Regions from separate parts of the Rhizobium sp. NZLR11 genome, predicted to be linked through region 1. Evidence: predicted binding sites of a transcription regulator. Region 1 holds the regulator's gene; each other region holds the start of a gene.
What was found. Region 1 encodes LexA, which represses DNA repair genes until DNA is damaged. Its sites were predicted from a motif close to TGTTCNNNNTGTGTTCNG; they were not measured.

Region 1 (4,453 bases):
AGCCTGTCATAATCGAAGGCGTGCAAATTACAATGGCGCATTGCGACACCCTCGACCTGCATGTCTGAACGTCGCTATAGCACGAACATGTCAGGCTTTTGACTGTCAGCCCTTGGCGACAGCATCGAAGGCGAGCAGCTTTTCCAAAAGCCGCGGCATGTCTTTGAGATAGACCATGTTCGGGCCGTCGGACGGTGCGTTGTCGGGGTCCTGATGGGTTTCGACGAACACGCCGGCGATACCGGTCGCCACCGCTGCGCGCGCCAGCGTTTCCACGAATTCCCGCTGACCACCGGAGGAATCGCCCTGCCCGCCCGGCTGCGCCACGGAATGCGTTGCATCGAAAACAACCGGCGCGCCCATCGACGCCATGATCGGCAGCGAGCGCATGTCGGAGACCAAAGTGTTATAACCGAAGGAGGCGCCGCGTTCGCACAGGAGCACGTTCGGATTGCCGCTGGCATTGAGCTTCTTCAGGACGTTTTTCATATCCCAGGGAGCGAGGAACTGGCCCTTCTTGACATTGACGGCGCGGCCGGTCTCGGCGGCGGCGATCAGAAGGTCGGTCTGGCGGCAGAGGAAAGCCGGGATCTGCAGGACATCGACCACTTTTGCCACCGCGGCGCATTGCTCGGCGGTGTGGACGTCGGTCAGGACGGGAAAACCGAACTCCTTCTTCAGGTCGGCGAAGATCTGCATGCCCTTTTCAAGCCCGATGCCGCGTTCGGCAGAGAGCGAGGTGCGGTTTGCCTTATCGAAGGAGCTCTTGTAGACGAGACCGATGCCGAGTTTGGCGCAAAGCTCCTTCAGTGTGCCGGCAACCATGAAGGCGTGGTCGCGGCTCTCCATCTGGCAAGGGCCGGCAATCAGCGACAGGCGGCCGGTATTGGAAAATGTGACCTGGCCTGCGCCCTCGCCGATCCTGACTTCGGAATTCGTATCAGTGCTCATCGTGTTTCCTCGAAGGCGAAGAGCGTGCCCTGCCCGGGCGCGGGCTTCACCAGAATGCGATTGTTCTTGCGCGTGTAGGTCACTCCGTTAGCAGCCAAATGCGCTTCTGTCACGGCAAGATCGGTGACGGTAAAGAGGATAGCCCGGCCGCGCAGGCCGCGGTCGGCGGATGCGACGGCGATCTCGAAATAGGCCTCCAGCCCTTCCGGCGTCATCAGGCTGATTTTCGCATTCGGCGCCGCGATATTAACGCCGAAACCGGTTTTCTCGACGGCCGATTGCGCCGTTGCAAGGCTGACGAAGGCGGCGAATGCAGAGGGGTCCGGCGCGCAAAGCGCGATCTCGGCAATGCCGGTGACGCCATTGGCATGCGTCTCTAGCGCACCGCGATCGGCCGGCAGAGGATTGATGCGCTCAACACAGAAGAGGAAGAAATCCGGCGCGCGCAACTCAGCGGCAAAGGCCAGCTTGAAGCCGGCCATGGTCTCGGAACCGTCCGGCATTTTCATCGGCCGGCTGAACTGCAGCATGTCGCCGGCGCTCGATCCGCTGCCGACGAAGCTCCGATGAGCGCGGCCGGCATCCCCGGTGCCGAACGCCACCGCCGAAAGCCCCTCCTCGCCACAGCGGAAGCGGAAGGCCCGATTGCGGGCGGTGAAGACATTGCCTTGCCGCGCCGATGCCTCGCTCTCCTCGCGGCTGGCGATACCGAGCGGCTCCAGATAGGTCTTGTCGGCAAAGAAGACGCAGGCATTCTCCGTTCCGAAGGGATGGCGGGCATCGGCGGCAACGGTGAAGCCAAGCTTGCCGAGCCTTTCGCGCGCCAGGTCGATATTGACAACGGGCAGCACGACATGATCCAGCGGGTGCGGTTTGGCCGAGTGCTCGTTCATGATATCCCTCCCTGAAACGCCAAGAGGGTGCGACAGCGCCACCTTCAATGCAAGACATGTGCGCCAATCCGGCGAATGAAAATAAAAAACTCAACGAGTTGGCGGCAAGTTTTACGGAAATTTAGCTACTTGCGGAACACATATGGAACATATAGTGTTCTGTTCTGGATTTGTTTCAATCAAGGGGTCACACGTCGATGCTCACGCGCAAACAACAGGAGCTCCTGCTTTTCATTCATGAGCGCATGAAGGAATCCGGCATTCCGCCCTCTTTCGACGAAATGAAGGATGCCCTGGATCTGGCCTCGAAATCCGGCATTCATCGTTTGATCACAGCGCTTGAAGAGCGTGGCTTCATTCGCCGCCTACCGAACCGCGCCCGGGCGCTCGAGGTCATCAAGCTTCCGGAGGCCTACAGCCCGAGCATCCAGCCCCGGCGCGGCTTTTCGCCAAGCGTCATCGAGGGCAGCCTCGGCAAGCCGCAGCCGGTCGCCGCCGCCGCTCCTGCAAAACCGGTCGCCGATAACGGCAACTCCGTCTCCGTGCCGGTCATGGGCCGGATCGCTGCCGGCGTTCCGATCTCGGCGATCCAGAATAACACCCACGACATCGTCGTTCCCGCAGACATGCTCGGCTCCGGCGAACATTATGCGCTGGAGGTCAAGGGCGATTCGATGATCGACGCCGGCATCTTCGACGGCGACACGGTAATCATCCGCAACGGCAGCACCGCAAGTCCCGGCGACATTGTCGTTGCCCTGGTCGATGACGAAGAAGCGACGCTCAAACGTTTCCGCCGCAAGGGCGCCTCGATCGCGCTGGAGGCTGCCAATCCGGCTTATGAGACCCGGATTTTCGGGCCGGACCGCGTCAAGGTGCAGGGCAAGCTCGTCGGCCTCATTCGCCGCTATCACTGACATTGGAGAGGCCGGATTCGGCAAAACTGTTGCTGCGCCAGTCATAGGCGCGATGGCGCTTCCATGGGCGCGACAGGGTTTCGAATGCGGTCACGACCTCCAGGCCGGCATCGGCGAAGCGCAGCTCGACGGAGCCAGTCCTGCGCAGCGTCTCACCGGTAAAGAGCGTCGCTCCTGATCGGCAGCTGTTGAACCGCAGGCGGACCGACGTCACGACGATATCCGCCGCGTCGCAAGCCGGACCGAGATAGGCAGCGTTGTCGATGACGGCAACCACATGACCATTGCCGAGCCTTGATGTGCACCAGGCCTTTTTGACGCAGGAAAAGCGGTTTGCTTCACCACCGGCGACAGCCGCCCGCATCGCCGCCCTCGCTTCATTCTGCTGATCGCGGGAAAGCCTGACGCGGCGGTCGTCTCCCTCCGGCGGGACAGCGGGACCATCCAGCATTTTCGGCGGGAAATGCGTCGGCAGGACAAGTGCTCTCTGCCACTGATCGAAGATGAAATCCGGCGGGTTTTCGCGGTTGGAAGCGATTGCCGCAGCCGCGACCACTGCGACGAGACTGCCATCCTCCGAAATCACCAGATCCGGCGCCCGGGGAAGCGGCAGAAGCAGCACGCCGAGCGTAGAGACGGCGATAATCGATGTGCCGATATGGCGCAGCCGGGTGCGCAGCAGCGTCAGCAGCAGAAAGCCGGCCACGGCGACAGCGAAATACCAAGCCGGCAAGCGGCCGATGCCGATATCACCGCCCCAACCGGACACCGTTTTGGCGACCGCAATCACCAGGTCGAGGCCGAGGCCGACCACCTTCCAGAGCGGAACGTCCAGACCGAACGGCATGAGCAACATCGCCAGCAGCCCGGCCGGCATGACGATGAAGGAGATGATCGGCATCGTCGCGAGATTTGCCGGCAGCCCGTAAGCGGTCAGGCGATGAAAATGTTCGATCGAAAACAGCGCCGTGGAAAAACCGCCGATCAGCGAGGTCAGGAAGACGCCGCCGAAGAAGCCGGCGACGGCAACGACCGGTCGGAAGACCGGCAGTTTCAGCAAGGCGTTTTCGCGGACGCGCCGGTCCTTCCACAGTTGATAACCCGATACGAGTGCCAATGTCGCGGCAAAGGACATCTGGAAGCTCGGGCCCAAGACTTCGGACGGCGAAATGGCGATGATGACGAGCGCCGAGAGAACGACATTGCGCAGGCTGATCGACGGCCGGTCGAAGAAGACGGCGACCAGCATGATCGCCATCATGATGAAGGCACGTTCGGCCGAGACCCCGAAGCCGGAAATCAGGTAGTAGGCGGTGACGGCGCTGAGCGCGCCGGCGGCGGCGATCTTCTTTGTCGGATAGGCCTGAGCGACGCCCGGAAAAAGGCTGAGCAGCATCCGGAAGCCGACGAAGAAGATGCCGGCCGACAGCGCCATGTTGAGGCCGGAGATCGCGACAATATGAGCAAGGCCGGACTGGCGCAGCGCCTCCGTCGTCGCATTCGAGATGGCGCGTCGCTCGTCGGTCACCAAAGCAGCGGCAAAAGCGCCGGTGTCGCCGGGCAGGATCGATCGTATGCGGTCGCCAATGCTACTGCGCAGGCGGTAAAGCCATTCCAGCAGAGCTGCCGATGTCGATCTGGCAGCCTGCGGACCCGCCTCCAGATCCTTCTCTGGCGCACCGTAGAAGAAGC
Region 2 (4,453 bases), on a different contig from region 1:
ACCCGCTCGATCGGCTTGGAGATCTGGCGGAGAACGGGATCGGGAAGAATGATGAGTGGCTTGATGGTCATGGCGTTCCCATAACCCATCTTTTCCGACTATGGAATTATCCGGCAGGCGACGAAGACGCTTTTTTGCATCGCCGCCTGGAATTTCGCCATATTCCCCTTAGGCTGCCCAGCGGGCGGCGATGGCGGCATGGCCCTCGGGGCGTGCGCGGAAGCGGCGCAGCAGTTCGATCAGGTTCTCCACCTCGTCCTTGAGGCGGCGGGTTTCGGCCGAGGAGTGCTCGAGCATGTCCGAATTCTGCTCGGTGATCGCTCCCATGTTGCGGACCGCGACGCTGACCTCGTTGACGCCGGTCGCCTGATCGCGGGCGGCGGCGGCGATATCGGCGACGAAGCGGTTGATGATGTCGATGCGGCTGATCATGTCGTTCAGCGCCTCGCCGGTGCTGGAGACGATGCCGACGCCCTCATTGACCTGGGTCGAGCTCTGCGAGATCAGGTTCTTGATCTCCTTGGCGGCTTCGGCCGTGCGCTGGGCGAGCTGGCGGACTTCCTGGGCGACGACGGCAAAACCCTTGCCGGCATCACCGGCGCGCGCCGCCTCGACACCGGCGTTCAGCGCCAGAAGATTGGTCTGGAAGGCGATCTCATCGATGACGCCGATGATCTTGGAGATCCCGGTCGAGGATTTCTCGATGCCGGCCATCGCCGAGACGGCGCTGGTGACGAGTTCGCCGGAGTTCTTCGCCTTCTGCTGCGTCTCGCGCACGGCAGCCGATGCCTTTTCGGCATTGGCGGCCGTCTGGCCGACGCTGACGGAGAGCTGCTGCAGGGCGGCTGAACTCTCCTCGACGCCCGCCGCCTGCTGGGCGGTGCGAAGCGCCAGGTCGTTGGTCGCAGTGGAAATGACATCGGCGCCGCCCATGATCTGGCCCGAGGCCTCGCGCACGGATGCGAAGGACTTGCGAAGGGCGCCGACGGCGCGGTTGTAATCCTAGGCCATCTGCCGGAAATTACCCGGCAGGTCGGACGGCAGAGTGGCTTCGAGATCGCCGTTCGAAAGCGCTTCCAGACCGCGGCGCAGTTGCTCCAGTGCCATCGCCTGGTCGGATTCGGCCTTGGCGCGCTGCTCTTCCAAGGCGCGGCGCTTGGCTTCGAGCGTTTCGAGATAGACCGAGATGGAATAATCCATGTCGAGCATGCCGGCCTTGATGACGGCCGACAGCTTCTCGGCCAGCAGCTTGCCTTGCTGGCGCGCGAAAACCGACGGCCACTGCTTTTCCATGATGCCCTTGACGAGTTCGGACATGACGATGGCGTAACCGCCGATATACCAGCGCGGCTCCAGGCCGATGCGGGCGTGCGTCCGGCCGACCGCGGTGACGCCGTCGACATAACTGTCGTCGAACGCACCGCCGGCGAGATTGGCCCAATGATCCTGCTGGCGCTGCTTGGCTTTGCCGACATGGTTCTTGTCGGCAAAGAAGCCGGCGACAGCCGGGGTTCTGGCAATCTTGGCGTAGAATTTATCGAGGGCGCCGCCGATCAGCTCGGTGATGACAGGGCGCAGATCCCGCATCGACTTGCGCGCCGCCTCGTCGAGTTCGATGAAATCGAGGCGCTGCCTGAGGGCACTGTCGGTCTGCCGGGAGGTCATCGGGATCTCTGTACTTGGCGCGAGTGTGCGGGAAGGAATTCTGCGCCGCAGGTTTTGGCGAATATGGTTGAGCAATCGTTAAATCGAGGCGCAATTTCTCCGCAGGAGCCAGCAGACGTAGCGGCGTGCGAGGATAGTGGCGACCGCCAATTCCGTTCACCCTTTGATCTATATATTGCCGTCTCTTCTGGTATGGTTGCGACATGACCGTCAATTCCGATTCGTTCACTGTGTCGCTTGCCTCGATCAGCCCGGCCATGCTGGCGCTTGCCGGCGGGGTTCTGTTGGCGTTTGTCCTGCTGGTGATCGTGCTGCTGCTACGGGGCGCGAGCCTTCGCCACGAGCAGGCGGAGGAAGCGAGCTTTCGCGCTGGGGAAAGCGACGCGCGCATGGCCGAGCTTCTCAGGATCCAGGCGGAGATGCAGGGCCGCATCGCGGCGATGACCGAGGTCTTCGGCGCGCGGCAGAGTGAACTCAACCAGACGATCAGCCAACGCCTCGACGGCATGTCGCAGCGCGTCAACTCGACGATCACCGAGCAGACCAAATCGACCCATGAGAACCTGCAGCGGCTGCAGGAAAGGCTGGCGGTGATCGATGCCGCGCAGAACAATATCCAGACGCTCGCCAAGGATGTCGTCGGGCTGCAGGCCATTCTGTCCAACAAGCAGACACGTGGCGCCTTCGGCCAGTCGCGGATGGAGACCATCGTCGCCGACGGCCTGCCGATGGGCGCCTATGCCTTCCAGCAGACGCTCACCAACGGCTCGCGACCGGATTGCACGATCCGCATGCCGAACGGCGCGCCGCCGCTGGTGATCGACGCAAAATTCCCGCTCGAAGCCTGGAACGCGATCCGCGACGCCGGCAGTCCCGAGGCCGGCAAGACCGCCGGCCAGCAGTTCCGCCGCGACATGGAGGTCCATATAAGGGACATTTCCGAGAAATATCTGATCCAGGGCGAAACCCAGGACACGGCCTTTCTCTTCGTGCCGTCGGAATCGATCTTCGCCGAGATCCACGAAAACTTCGAGCCGGTGGTGCAGAAGGCGCACCGGGCGCGCATCGTCATCGTCTCGCCGTCGCTGCTGATGCTGTCGATCCAGGTCATCCAGGCCGTGCTCAAGGACCAGAGCATGCGGGCGCAGGCGCATCTGATCCAGGGCGAGGTGGCGATCCTGATGGACGATCTCGGCCGCCTCGACGAGCGGGTGCGCAAGCTGCAGGGTCATTTCGCCCTGGCGCAGAAGGATATCGACATGGTGGTCACCTCGGCCGACAAACTCACCAGGCGCGGCGCCAAGATCGAAGCGCTGGAATTCGAGGCAGGCGGCGAGGCCAAACCTGCTCGCGACAGCGAACCTGCGGCCAAATCGGTGGAAAGCCGTACCGGTCTTCTCAAGCTCAGGGTGGTTGACGAGGAGTGACCGCTTCGGGCAGTGTCTCGCCCGAATGAAACAGCAGGAGCATGATGTCTTTCGAAAACCGCGCACACTTTTCGGCATCATGCTCTATCGAAGAAGTGGAGCATGCCGTCGCCGCATGCCCCAAAAGACGGGACACCCTTGATGATAACAGTTTTCGGGTCCATCAACATGGACCTCATCGCCACGACCGAGCGCCTGCCGAAGCCCGGCGAAACGGTGGCCGGCAACGGTTTTGCCACAGCCGCCGGCGGCAAGGGCGCCAACCAGGCGCTGGCAGCGCGGCGCGCCGGCCGCTATGTGCATATGGCCGGCGCCGTCGGCAAGGATAGCTTCGCCGCCGATGCCCTTTCCCTGCTCGATGATGCAGGAACCGATCTTTCTCTCGTCAAACATGTCGACGGTCCCACCGGCACGGCGCTGATCCTTGTCGGCGGCGACGGCGAAAACATGATCGCCGTCGTTCCCGGCGCCAACGGCCTGGTCGCGCCTGAGGATGCCGAGACGGCGATCGGCGGCATGAAGGAAGGCGATATCCTGATGCTGCAGCTCGAAGTGCCGGCTGCAGCCGTCGAACGCGCCCTGTCGGCCGCCAGCGCCAAAGGCGTCACCAGCATCCTCAACCTTGCTCCTTTGATCCCCGATGCGCCGCGTCTCGGCCGACTTGCCGATATCGTCATCGCCAACGAGACCGAGTTCGAGCGGCTAGCCGGCCAAGATGGCATGGATGCGCAGGCGCGTGAGGCAGCCCTGACCCGGCTGCATGCCGAAACCGGCCAGACGTTGATCGTGACGCTTGGCGGCGACGGCGTCGTCGCCATCCGCGATGGGGCGGTTTCAAGGGCGCAGGGTCTGAAGATCGAACCCGTCGATACGGTCGGCGCCGGCGACACCTTCTGCGGCTATTTCGCTGCGAGCCTCGACGAGGGCCTCGATTTTGCCTCGGCGCTGCGCCGTGCGGCCGTTGCCGGTTCGCTCGCCTGCCTCAAATCAGGGGCACAGCCTTCGATCCCTTCGGGTGAAGACGTCGCAGCCCGGATATAGCGGGGTTTCCTTGCGAAGCCGCCGGTAAAACTCCTGCTGTTTCAGGGAATTCCGGCGGTTTTTGCCTGACGCGCATCGCATCGAAGGTGATTCATGCGGCGCGCTTTCTGCAGATCCTTATCGCAAAACTGCTGCACAGGTTTGCAGGGCCTGGTTCACGCAGCGTTCGACGTCTGCTCCTCATTGAGGAAGGCGTAGATCGCCGAAGCGGAATCGGTGGCGCGCAGCTTGGCGACCAGATCGTGATCGCGCAGCACGCGGGCAATCCGCGACAGGGCCTTGAGATGATCAGCACCCGCGCCCTCCGGCGCCAGCAGCAG
Region 3 (4,453 bases), on a different contig from region 1:
ATGGCGCTGATTTCGCTAGTCGAGCCGGAAGACGTCGGCATTGTCCTGGCGTTCTCGCAAGCCTTTGTAGGATGGATGACGTAGTTTCCCGTCAGTCGACCAGGCGCGAAACTCGATCTCGGCGATCAGCGTAGGCTGGACCCAGACAATATCGGCACTTCCGAAATAGGGCAGGGGCGGTTGCTTTCGCTTCCATCGCAGCGTGTCCAGCATTTTCCGTAATCTGATCGCCTCAGCTTCTTTGAAGCCCGTGCCGACGCTTCCGACGTGCACGAGATCGGCATCGCGGTAGGCGGCAAGCACCAACGAGCCGAAGCCGGTAGGGGACGCTGCCGACTTCTCGTAGCCAACAATGAAGAAAGCCTCGCTCTGGACGCATTTGACTTTCACCCAATCTCCGGTCCGGCCGGAACGATAGGGCCGGTCGAGATGTTTGCCGACGATGCCTTCCAGGCCGAGGCGGCAGACATGCTCCAGCAGGACAGTCGGTTCGGCATCGAGTGTTTCCGATAGCCTGATGGCGCCGACCTGGTCATTGTTAGGGCCGTTCAACGTGTCCTCGATAAGGTGTCGGCGGGACCGGTATTCGACACCGCGCAGGTCGTGCCCGTCGAAATAGATGAGATCGAAAGCGTAGAAGATGGCCTCGGAGGCCCGGTTGCCGGCTTGTTTGCCGGATGCGCCGAGCGATTGCTGCAGCAGCCCGAAATTCGGCCGCCCCTCTGCATCGAGCACAACGGCCTCGCCATCGATGATCATCGTTGCCGGCCCGAGCGCTCGTGCGGCGTCCGCGATTGCCGGAAACCGATGCGTCCAGTCATGGCCGCCGCGGGTGAGGATCCGGATACCCTGCGGCTCGATATGAATGGCAAGGCGATAACCATCCCATTTCAGCTCCCAGCTCCACTCGTTTCCTTTTGGGGGACGGGACTTGAGTTGCGCCAGCGCGGGCTCGACGCGCTCGGGCATTGGATCGAACAGCAGCTGTGGTTGGGCGGGATTTCTCCTGCCTCGCGGCCGGGAACGGATCGGGGCCTCGGCGTCACGAAGGAGGGGTTTTGATCTCGGAGGCTTCTTCATCGCCCCAGTTCAGCAGAAAAATCTTAAAGACACTGTGGCGATACCGACTTGTGCCCGCAATTCACACAAAGGCAATAGCGCTCGAAAACGCTCGGAAAAAAATCCGCCGGCCGCTATTTGGCTGATTCCCATGGGTATTCTCCTGATTTCTAATGTTCAGGATAATATTCCCATCCTCCGGTTGCTTGACTCTGCCATTGTGCGGGAACAGAAAGAGAACATCCGCATTTTGTTCGACATGATGTCGACCGCAACACGACCTTGAAGGGAGCCGTGAACGATGACTGCTGCCCGTGAAAGGGTGATTTCCGATCTGCGCGAGCGCATCGCCTCGCTTGAGGGCGTGTCCGCCAGAAAGGCTGGCTGTCTGTCCTTCGGCGTGCCGGAGATCGATGCGGTCCTGCCGGGAGGTGGTCTGGCCCATGGCGCCCTGCACGAATTTGCCGGCGGCGGATCGGGCACGGTGGATGGTGCGGCGGCGGCGCTCTGTGCCGCAGGGATAGCAGCGCGGACGAAAGGCCCGATCGTCTGGTGCCTGACGCGGCCAGACCTGTTTTTTCCCGCGCTCGCCCAGGTCGGCCTCCATCCCGACCGGGTGATCTTTGTCGAATCCGACAAGGAGGAAGACGTTCTGGCAAACATGGAGGAAGGGCTTTCCTTTGGTGGGCTCGGCGCCGTGGTCGGTGAACTCGTTCGCCTGCCGATGGTCAGCTCGCGCCGCCTGCAGCTGGCGGCCGAGCGGACAGGCACGATGGCGCTCGCCGTCAGACGCTGGCGACGGCAGACGGAGGCGAATGATTTCGGGCAGCCGACGGCGTCGACCACGAGGTGGCGGGTGAGCGTGATGCCGTCGGAGGAATTGCCGGTGCCGGGTGTGGGGAGGGCCCAATGGTTGTTGGAATTGATACGCGTGAAAGCGGGTGAATGTGCTGAGTTTCTCGTGAGGGCGTGCGATGACAAGGGTTGTCTCGATCTATCTTCCGGATCTGCCGACGGATCGCATTCGTCGCGCCGATCCATCCGTTCCGCCTGAACAGGCGATCGCGGTGATCGCCAGGAGCGGCTCGAAACGCTGGGTATCGGCGGCCGACGCAGCCGCCAGACAAGCCGGCGTGCATGTCGGCATGCCGGCTGCGAAAGCACAGGCGCTGTTCCGCGGCCTGATGCTGGTCGAGGCGGATTCTGCAAAGGATGCCGCAGCACTCGAACGTATTACCCTTTGGGCGCTGACGCTCTATTCGCCGATCGTCGCGGTCGATGGGATCGATGGCATCGTCATGGACACCGAAGGCGCCGATCACCTGCAGGGCGGCGAGCTTCCCATGGTGACGAAGATCGCCAATCAGTTCCTGGCAAAAAAACTCACCGCCCGTGTCGCGATCGCGGACACCTGGGGTGCGGCCAACGCCTGTGCGCGTGCCATCAGCCGCGAAACGGTCATCGTGCCTTCAGGTGAGACCGTCCGCGCCGTCGAAAAGCTGCCGATATCGTTGCTGCGCCTTCCCGGGAAAGTCGTCAGCGATCTGCGCACGCTTGGCTTCCAGACCATCGGTGAATTGGCCAACACGCCGCGCGCGCCGCTGACGCTTCGTTTCGGCCCGGAGATCGGCCGGCGGCTCGACCAGATGTTCGGCCGCGTCTGCGAACAGATCGATCCGATCCGTACCCCTGAGCTCGTCGAGGTGAGCCGCGCCTTCGCCGAGCCGATCGGTGCTGCCGAAACCATCAACAAATATGTCGGCCGGCTGGTCGTGCAACTGATCGAGGAGCTGCAAAGGCGCGGCCTTGGTGTTCGGCGCGCCGACCTGATCGTCGAAAAGGTTGACGGTTCGCGGCAGGCAATCCGCGCCGGCACGGTGAAGCCGGTGCGCGATGTCGCCTGGCTGACGAAGTTGTTTCGCGATCGAACGGAAAAGATCGAGCCCGGTTTCGGGATCGAGAAGCTCACCCTGGTTGCGGTCATAGTCGAGCCGCTGGAGGAGCGCCAGAGGTGGTCATCGCTGGTCGAGGAGGAAGTGAAGGACGTGACGCCGCTGATCGATATTTACGGCAACCGCGGCCAGCGTGTGTATCGGGTGGCACCGGTTGCCTCCGACGTGCCGGAGCGCTCCGTCCAGCGGATCGGTCCTGCTGCCGATCCGGTCGAGGTCACCTGGGTCAGCCATTGGCGCCGGCCGGTCCGGCTGCTGGCCCGTCCCGAACTGATCGAGGCCATCGCCTTGCTGCCGGACCGCCCGCCGGTCTCGATTACCTGGCGCGGAAGGCGCCGGAAGGTCAAGCGGGCCGATGGGCCTGAGCGGATTTTTGGCGAGTGGTGGCAGCGCGACGCCGAGATGGAGGCGGTGCGGGACTACTTCGTCATCGAAGACGAGGCCGGCGAGCGTCTCTGGGTGTTTCGCTCCGGTGATGGCATCGATCCTGAAACCGGAAGCCATCGCTGGTTCATGCATGGGATCTTCGCATGAGTTATGCCGAGCTGCAGGTCACGACTCATTTTTCCTTCCTGCGCGGTGCAAGCTCGGCGCAGGAACTGTTCGAGACCGCCAAAGCTCTCGGCATCGAAGCCCTCGGCGTTGTCGACCGCAATTCGCTTGCCGGAATTGTGCGGGCGCTTGAAGCATCCCGCGCCACGGGATTACGCCTCGTTGTCGGTTGCCGGCTCGATCTCGCCGACGGCATGTCGGTGCTGGTCTACCCGACCGACCGGGCTGCCTATTCACGGCTGACCCGCCTCATTACGCTCGGCAAGTCGCGCGGCGGCAAGAACAACTGCATCCTCCACTGGGACGATGTCATTGCCTACGCCGACGGCATGATCGGCATTCTTGTGCCGGACCTCCCGGATGACACCTGCGCGATCCAGCTGCGCAAGATGGCCGAGCTGTTTGGGGATCGGGCCTATGTGTCGCTCTGCCTGCGGCGCCGGCAGAACGACCAGCTGCGGCTGCATGAGATTTCCAATCTCGCTGCGCGGTTTAAGGTGCGGACGGTCGTCACCAATGATGTCCTCTTCCATGAGCCAGGCCGCCGACAGCTGCAGGACATTGTCACCTGCATTCGCACCCGCACGACGATCGACGATGTTGGTTTTGAAAGGGAACGCCACGCCGACCGCTTCCTAAAGCCACCGGAAGAGATGCAGCGACTGTTCCCCCGTTACCCGGATGCACTGGCCCGGACGATTGAAATCGCCGACCGCTGTCGGTTCTCGCTCGAGGAGCTGACCTATCAATATCCTGAGGAGGCCATTGTCCCAGGCAAGGACGCGCAAGCGTCTCTTGAGCATTATGTCTGGCAATGCGTGCCTGATCGCTATCCTGAAGGACTACCGCCTGATGTGTTGAAGGTCGTGCGGCACGAGCTCGGTCTCATC

Region 2: the regulator LexA is predicted to act here: its motif matches at 1,819-1,836, upstream of HJB83_RS16475 (DNA recombination protein RmuC).
Region 3: the regulator LexA is predicted to act here: its motif matches at 1,284-1,301, upstream of HJB83_RS30055 (ImuA family protein).

What each region holds. Positions count from the first base shown of each region.
Region 1 covers NZ_JABDWD010000022.1:40,538-44,990, reverse strand. The annotation lists gene kdsA (3-deoxy-8-phosphooctulonate synthase) at 106-951, opposite strand; gene HJB83_RS28240 (VOC family protein) at 948-1,844, opposite strand; gene lexA (transcriptional repressor LexA) at 2,042-2,761, shown strand; gene HJB83_RS28230 (ComEC/Rec2 family competence protein) at 2,742-4,453, opposite strand, start outside.
Region 2 covers NZ_JABDWD010000008.1:206,342-210,794, reverse strand. The annotation lists gene def (peptide deformylase) at 1-71, opposite strand, end outside; partial or broken gene HJB83_RS16480 (globin-coupled sensor protein) at 169-1,665, opposite strand; gene HJB83_RS16475 (DNA recombination protein RmuC) at 1,869-3,092, shown strand; gene HJB83_RS16470 (ribokinase) at 3,234-4,133, shown strand; gene ptsN (PTS IIA-like nitrogen regulatory protein PtsN) at 4,289-4,453, opposite strand, start outside.
Region 3 covers NZ_JABDWD010000026.1:63,708-68,160, reverse strand. The annotation lists gene ligD (non-homologous end-joining DNA ligase) at 16-1,080, opposite strand; gene HJB83_RS30055 (ImuA family protein) at 1,361-2,113, shown strand; gene HJB83_RS30050 (DNA polymerase Y family protein) at 2,034-3,545, shown strand; partial or broken gene HJB83_RS30045 (error-prone DNA polymerase) at 3,542-4,453, shown strand, end outside.